One region of the Herbaspirillum sp. C7C2 genome, then DNA from elsewhere that is predicted to be linked to it. Evidence: predicted binding sites of a transcription regulator. Region 1 holds the regulator's gene; the other holds the start of a gene.
The links. The regulator sigma-54, encoded in region 1, starts transcription at its own class of promoters, with help from an activator protein. The targets are predictions, from matches to a motif close to TGGCANGNAANCTGCTTT.
Positions count from the first base shown of each region.

Region 1 (3,654 bases):
TTTCCGCTTTGGACCTTGCCACCAAGATGAGGGCGGGAGGAGCCTCTTCAAGTCTCATTGCGAGCCGCTTCGGGAGAACAGCGGCGATGATGGACGCGGGATCACTGTTTGCCACAGGAAATGAAACCGGCCCCGGCGCCGCAAAATGAAAAAGGGCGCTTGCGCGCCCCTTCCTCATGAGATTCCCACCTTATGCGTCACGCTGTCGTTGCGCACCCGCCGGCAGGAATGGTCCTGAATCCTTGTCTTATGCCGCGCCAGCCACTGCATCAGCGGGGGTATCGTCGGGCAGACGCTTGGCCATGGAGTGATGCTCCTGCAAGCGGTCCTTGTGCTTGATGACCTGGCGGTCGAGCTTGTCGATCAGGGCATCAATAGCGGCATAGAGGTCGTGCGCAATGCTTTCCGCATGTAGATCCTTCCCCTTGATGTGGACGTTGATTTCCGCTTTTTGGCGCTTTTCCTTTTCTGTGAGTTTATCTACGCTCAGGATCACGCTGACGTCGATCACGTTGTCGAAATGGCGCTTGATACGGGCCAGCTTGCTTTGCACGTATTCCCGGATGGCGGGGGTCAGTTCGAGGTGGTGTCCACTGATGGTCAGATTCATACAAGACTCCTATCGTGAGGTCACTGGAGGTTCGTGCGATGCATCGTCTACAGCTGCTGTACCACGGGCACGGTCTTCGTGTCGGATGGCATGGGCACCAGGTAGGGATGCTTGCCTGAACACAGCAACGGTACTGCTACAGAAAAACTGAGGAAAGCTCAGAGGGACTTGCGGAGATTGACTGGCGGAATCTTCAACACTTCGCGGTATTTGGCGACTGTGCGTCGCGCGACCACCATGCCTTGTTCTGCCAGCATATCCGCAATCTTGCTATCGGATAATGGGGTCTGCGGGTTTTCGGCTCCTATCAACTGTTTGATCAGCGCCCGTATCGCGGTGGAGGAGGCTTCGCCTCCGGTTTCAGTCGCGACGTGGCTACCGAAGAAGTACTTCAACTCGAACATGCCGTGCGGCGTGAGCATGTATTTTTGAGTTGTCACGCGAGAGATTGTGCTCTCGTGTAGACCCAGTGTATCAGCAATTTCACGCAGCACAAGGGGCCGCATGGCCACTGCGCCATGTGAAAAGAAGTTTCTTTGACGTTCGACAATAGCCTGCGCGACTCGCAAAATTGTATCGAAACGTTGCCGCATGTTCTTGATGAGCCACTTAGCTTCCTGCAACTGCGACGACAGCGATCCTTCGCCCTTGGCCTGCTTGAGCGCACTCGCATACATTGCATTGACGCGCAGCTTGGGCATGACCTCATGGTTGAGCATGACCTGCCAGCCGTTCTTTGTCTGTTTGACAATCACGTCCGGCACCACGTAGTCCGAAGCATCGCGCGCGAATTCGGCACCCGGATGCGGACGGCACTGACGGATCACCGCCTGTGCTTCGCGCAGGTCCTCGTCATCGCAATCGAGAGCCTTCTTGATCTTGTTGAAATCGCGCTGTGCGAATAGCGGCAGGTAATCCTCGACAATCCTCAAGGCAAGCTTGCGGGTGACGAAGGGCACCTTGGGCAGGCGGCGGATCTGCAGTGCCAGACATTCACCGGCACTACGCGCACCCACCCCGGCCGGGTCCAGGCTCTGCAGCAGCTTCAGCGAGATCGACAGTTCTTCCAAGTCAACGCCCAGCTCTTCCGGCAGGCGCGCCAGGATGTCTTCCAGCGGTTCCTCCAGGTAACCGCTTTCGTCCAGCGCATCGGTGAGCAGTTCCAGCAGCGCACGGTCGCGGTGTGTGCGGGCGGTGACCCGTATCTGTTCCAGCAGGTGTTCGCGCAGGGTCAGCTCATGCGCTTCCAGTTGCGGGCGGGCATCGTCGTCGTCGGGCGATTTGCCACTGCGTGCCACGTCGTCGAAGCTCCAGTCGGATTCGCCACTGACACCGCTCTCGGGGCTGTTGTCCTGATAGTCGAAACTGGCTTCGCCATCAGTAGCGGAGGGGGCTGCTTCGTTGCCGCTGTCGCCAGCGGGCTCGGCCACTCCGGTGGAGGGCGCGGAAGAGACCGCGCCATCGGCCAACAGGCGCACCGAATTGTCGAGAGCGTCGTCCAGGCGTTCGAGCAGGGGATTGTCGGACAGGATCTGTTCCAGTTCCTGGTGCAGTTCCAGCGTCGACAGTTGCAACAGCCTGATCGACTGCTGCAGTTGCGGCGTCAATGCGAGGTGCTGCGAGGTACGTAACTGGAGCGACTGTTTCATCTGTCTTTCTGGGAGCGGCGTGGCCCGCTGGTTGCAATACCGTTGTGTGGCCGATGGACGGCGGGTGCTACATGCGGAAGTGTTCGCCCAGGTATACGCGGCGCACCGATTCGTTGGCGATGATCTCTTCCGGGTTACCGCTGGCCAGCACCGTGCCCTGGTTGATGATGTAGGCGCGGTCGCAGATACCCAGGGTTTCCCGCACGTTGTGGTCGGTGATGAGCACGCCGATGCCGCGTTCCTTGAGGAAGCGCACGATGCGCTGGATTTCGATCACGGCAATCGGGTCGATACCGGCAAACGGTTCGTCCAGCAGCACGAAGCGCGGATCGGTGGCCAGTGCGCGGGCGATTTCCACGCGGCGGCGTTCGCCACCGGAGAGCGACAGTGCCTGGCTCTCGCGCAGCTTTTCGATCTGCAGTTCATGCAGCAGGTTGTTCAGGCGGCCCTCGATTTCATCGCGCGAGAGCGGCTTGCCGTCCTCCTGGCGCAGCTCCAGCACGGCGCGGATGTTGTCTTCCACCGTCAGCTTGCGGAACACCGAGGCTTCCTGCGGCAGGTAGGACAGCCCCAGCGTGGCGCGCTTGTGGATCGGCAGGCGCGAGATGGGCGAACCGTCCAGATCGATTTCGCCACCGTCCGAGGGGACCAGGCCGACGATCATGTAGAACGAGGTTGTCTTGCCGGCACCGTTGGGGCCAAGCAGGCCGACCACTTCGCCACTACGCACTTCCATGGAGACGTCACGCACCACCTGGCGCGCACCATAGCTTTTCTTCAGGCCGCGAACGACCAGTGAGCTTGCCATCGTTACTGGTCCTTTCCGTTCTGACGGCGCTGGGCCGGTGCCGGCGTAGCGGGCTGGGCGGGCGTGGAAGGCTGGGCGGCATCCGCCGGCGGCGGGTTCTTGGGCTGGATCACGGCAGTGATGCGTCCTGCCCCCGGCTTGCTTTCGCCGCTGGCGGTGTTGTTGACGGAGTAGAACTCGGCGCGGCTGTCATAAGAGATGAATTCGCCATTGACTTCGTCAGTGATGCGGTTGCCATCCATGCGCTGAATGTGCGCCCGCTGGAACAACTTGGAGATTTCGGTCTGCTCGGAATACTCGATGCGTTCGGCCTGGCCCTCGATCCACAGGTTGGGGCCGCCATCGCGCTTCTGGCGGAAGTTCGCCAGTGCACCAGGAGCCGCGTACAGCACCGCATTTTCATAGCCGTACTGGTCGGTCGTGAGCACCACGCGGCCTGCCTTGATGATCAGGGTGCCGCGGGTCATGACGACGTTGCCGGTGAAGGTCTTCACCTGGCGCACGTCGTCGTAGACCATCTGGTCCGCCTCGATGTTGGTGGGCTTGGTGGAGTCCGCCTTTTCGGCGTGGGCCACGCCGCACACGGC
Region 1 is NZ_JABXGI010000016.1:24,364-28,017, forward strand. Features, by position in the region: gene hpf (ribosome hibernation-promoting factor, HPF/YfiA family) at 248-610, opposite strand; gene HWE04_RS17960 (RNA polymerase factor sigma-54) at 769-2,259, opposite strand; gene lptB (LPS export ABC transporter ATP-binding protein) at 2,327-3,067, opposite strand; gene lptA (lipopolysaccharide transport periplasmic protein LptA) at 3,070-3,654, opposite strand, start outside.

Region 2 (3,654 bases), on a different contig from region 1:
CCGGGGTGAAACGGGTCCGGCCTTCCGCTCAAGGCCGCATCACGCACTGAACATCAGGCCTCGGGCGGCAGTTCAACCCTGTAGATTTCCTTGCCGTCGGTATTGTGCAGCGTCACGGTGAGCGTCTTCGATTTCGCATCGATCTTGCCGATACCGAAGAACTGCAGCAGCTCCGCCGGCGATCGGTTCTGCTTCATGTCCGCCGGAATGCTCACGAAACGCACATCCGGACCAAAGGTCCGATCAATCTCGCCCGGACCGAAGGTACCGGCGTTGATCGGCCCTCCGACGAATTCCCAGAACGGCTTGAAGTCGGTGAACTGCGCGCGTTCCGGCGCATAGTGGGTGGCCGAGGCATAGTGCACATCGGCAGTCACCCACACCACGTTCTTGATGTCGTGCTGCTTGATGAAGCGCAGCAGCTCCGCCACTTCCAGCTCACGCCCCGACGGCTTGCCATTGTCGGCATTGGCCCAGGCCTCGAAGGTGCCGGGCGGCACATCGACATTGAGGTCCGGCACCACGATGGACAAGGGCATGTCGCTGGCGATCAGCTTCCAGGTCGAGCGTGAGCGCAGCAGCGCCTGCTTGATCCAGCGCATCTGCTCCGGCCCGAGAAACTCGGCATCGTGACCGCCGCGCTGGCGATTGGGCGAATTGCGACCGCGATAGCTGCGCTCGTCCAGCATGAACACCTCCAGCAGCGGTCCGTGATTGAAGGCGCGATAGATGCGGAAAGGATCGGCCTGGTCGATGCGGAAGGGATTGTGTTCGAACATGGCCTGGCGCGCACGGGCCGCCAGCACATCGATGTTGCGCTCGTCGTAGCGTTTTTCCTGGGCGCCGATCACCTGGCCCGGATACCAGTTGTTGCGCACCTCGTGGTCATCCCACTGCACCAGGAACGGCACCTCGGCGGCGAAGCGGCGCTTGCTGGCATCCAGCATGTTGTAGGCGAAGTTGCCGCGATAGTCGTCCAGCGTCTGCGCCACCTTGGACTTGGCCTCGGTCACCACGTTGCGCCACAGGCTGCCATCGTCCAGCTTCACCTCGGCCTGGATCGGACCGTCCGCATAGATCTGGTCGCCCGAATGGATGAAGAAGTCGGGACGGAAGCGGCGCATGCTCTCGTACACCCGGTAGCCACCCCATTGCTCATTGATGCCCCAGCCCTGGCCGGCTTCGTCCCCCGAGAAGGCGAAGGTGATGTCGCGTGCCTGCCCGCGCGCTGTAGCAGGCACCATCAGGCTGCCGGTCAGCGGCTCGCTCAGGGCCGACTCATGCACCAGGTCCTGGAAACGCACGCGGTAATACACCCGCTGCCCTGCCGGCAAACCCCGCAGGTCCACGCGGGCGGTGTAGTCGTCCCGCGCCAGCGCGGTGGGGCCGGCGATGCGCACCGCATCGGCGAAGTTCTCGCTGGTGGAGTATTCCACCAGCATGCGCGCATTGCGGTCGGCGCGCGCCCAGACGATGGCACTGTCGCGGGTGACGTCGCCGCTCATGATCCCGCCCGGGAACTGCGGGCGCAGACGTTCGGAGGTGACGATGGCCGGCGCGGCAGCCAGGCTGGCGGGGCTGGCGATCACGGCCACGCTGCCTGCGGCGGCGGCAGTGACGGCGCTGTCGCGCAGGAAGCGGCGACGGCTGGGTTCGGCTGGCGAATTCTGGTCTGGCATGGCAACTCCTGAGGGTGAGGAAAAAAGAAGGGAGTTGCAATTTAGCAATCGTGTATGACCGTTCCATGAAAGCACGATGACCAATGCTGACCGGATCCCCCAAAACGGCTAAATGACGTGATTTTCAAAAAATTTCGAGCCGCCCTGCCCTCGCACCAAAACAAACCGCGCCACCGCATCGCCTACCCGTATCGCACAATTTTCGTGCGCATCACAAGCTGACAAGGACCTGACGCACCCGAAAAGTCCTTTTGAATCAAGCCACTGCAAAATAATCACCAAAATGGAACGAAAATTGCATCAGTCCGGGCTTTCGATTCTTTCCTTGCACAATTTTTGGGAGATTTTCTGGTGGACGATCACAAAAACGGCGCAGACGCCCTCTTCATCCTGCTGGGGGCGATCATGATCCTGGCCATGCATGCCGGCTTCGCGTTCCTGGAACTGGGGACGGTGCGCAAGAAGAACCAGGTCAATGCCCTGGTGAAGATCCTGGCCGACTTCGCGGTCTCGACCATTGTCTACTTCTTCATCGGCTACTACGTCGCCTACGGTGTGAGCTTCTTCGCCGGTGCCGAAACCCTGGCCGAGCGCAGCGGCTTCGAACTGGTGAAGTTCTTCTTCCTGCTGACCTTCGCCGCCGCCATTCCGGCCATCATCTCGGGTGGCATCGCCGAGCGCTCCAAATTCAACCCGCAGCTGCTGGCCACCGCCGTACTGGTCGGCCTGGTCTATCCGTTCTTCGAGGGCATCGCCTGGAACCAGCACTTCGGCGTACAGGCCTGGCTGGCAGCCACCTTCGGCGCCGAATTCCACGACTTCGCCGGTTCCATCGTGGTCCACGCCGTCGGCGGCTGGATCGCCTTGCCCGCCGTGCTGCTGCTGGGTGCGCGCCGCGGCCGCTACAGCAAGGAAGGTGCGGTCGCTGCCCATCCGCCCTCCAACATCCCCTTCCTGGCACTGGGCGCATGGATCCTGACGGTGGGCTGGTTCGGCTTCAACGTGATGAGCGCGCAGACCCTGGACAAGATGAACGGCCTGGTCGCGATGAACTCCCTCATGGCCATGGCCGGTGGCACCCTGGTCGCACTGCTGATGGGCCGCAACGACCCCGGCTTCGCCTACAACGGCCCGCTGGCCGGCCTGGTAGCGGTATGTGCCGGCTCGGACCTGATGCACCCGCTGGGCGCGCTGGTTACCGGCGGCATGGCCGGCGCCATCTTCGTGTGGATGTTCACCCGCACCCAGAACAAATGGAAGATCGACGACGTACTGGGTGTCTGGCCCCTGCATGGGCTATGCGGCCTGTGGGGCGGCCTGGCGGCTGGCATCTTCGGCTTGCAGGCGCTGGGGGGACGCGGCGGCGTGTCCTTCATGTCGCAACTGGTGGGCAGCGTGATGGGCATCGCCATCGCGGCAGTCGGCGGATGGATCGTGTACGGCCTGCTGAAGAAGACGGTCGGCATCCGCCTTGATCCTGAACAGGAATTCGAAGGCGCCGATCTGGCGATCCACAAGATTTCGTCGACGGCGGAGCGGGAGACGAGTTGGTGACCTGATAAATAAGAATAAAGTCTGTATTTCCGGATGAAAGTCTGTCGAGCCCGTTAAAGTCTGTCGGACTCCTTGCTACTGTATTGAAAGCGCAATCGCAAAAGCGTCAGCTCCAATGGAAAGGCCACCATTCCGGTGGCCTCGACTGGCTACTGGTGAAAAAAAACGGATCCGTCACCTGCACAAACTAAGTACCGAAATCACCTTTGACTTAGTAAGCGAGTGAACCATTCACTATGGGCGACGTTCTGGTTCGCTTCGTTTCGGCTGGCGCCAGGCTCATCGGCCGGAAACGGGTCAGTTCAAGGCCATTACGCAGCGCGAAAAAACCTTAGTAATTGGCTGCGGCATGTACGCACGACGAAAATTCGAAACATTACGATTTCTGGTAACAGCTCAATATTGCGGGCGCCATTAGCGG
Region 2 is NZ_JABXGI010000001.1:264,693-268,346, reverse strand. Features, by position in the region: gene HWE04_RS01265 (IclR family transcriptional regulator) at 1-9, shown strand, start outside; gene HWE04_RS01260 (alkaline phosphatase D family protein) at 54-1,679, opposite strand; gene HWE04_RS01255 (ammonium transporter) at 2,031-3,233, shown strand.
Region 2: the regulator sigma-54 is predicted to act here: its motif matches at 1,964-1,981, upstream of HWE04_RS01255 (ammonium transporter).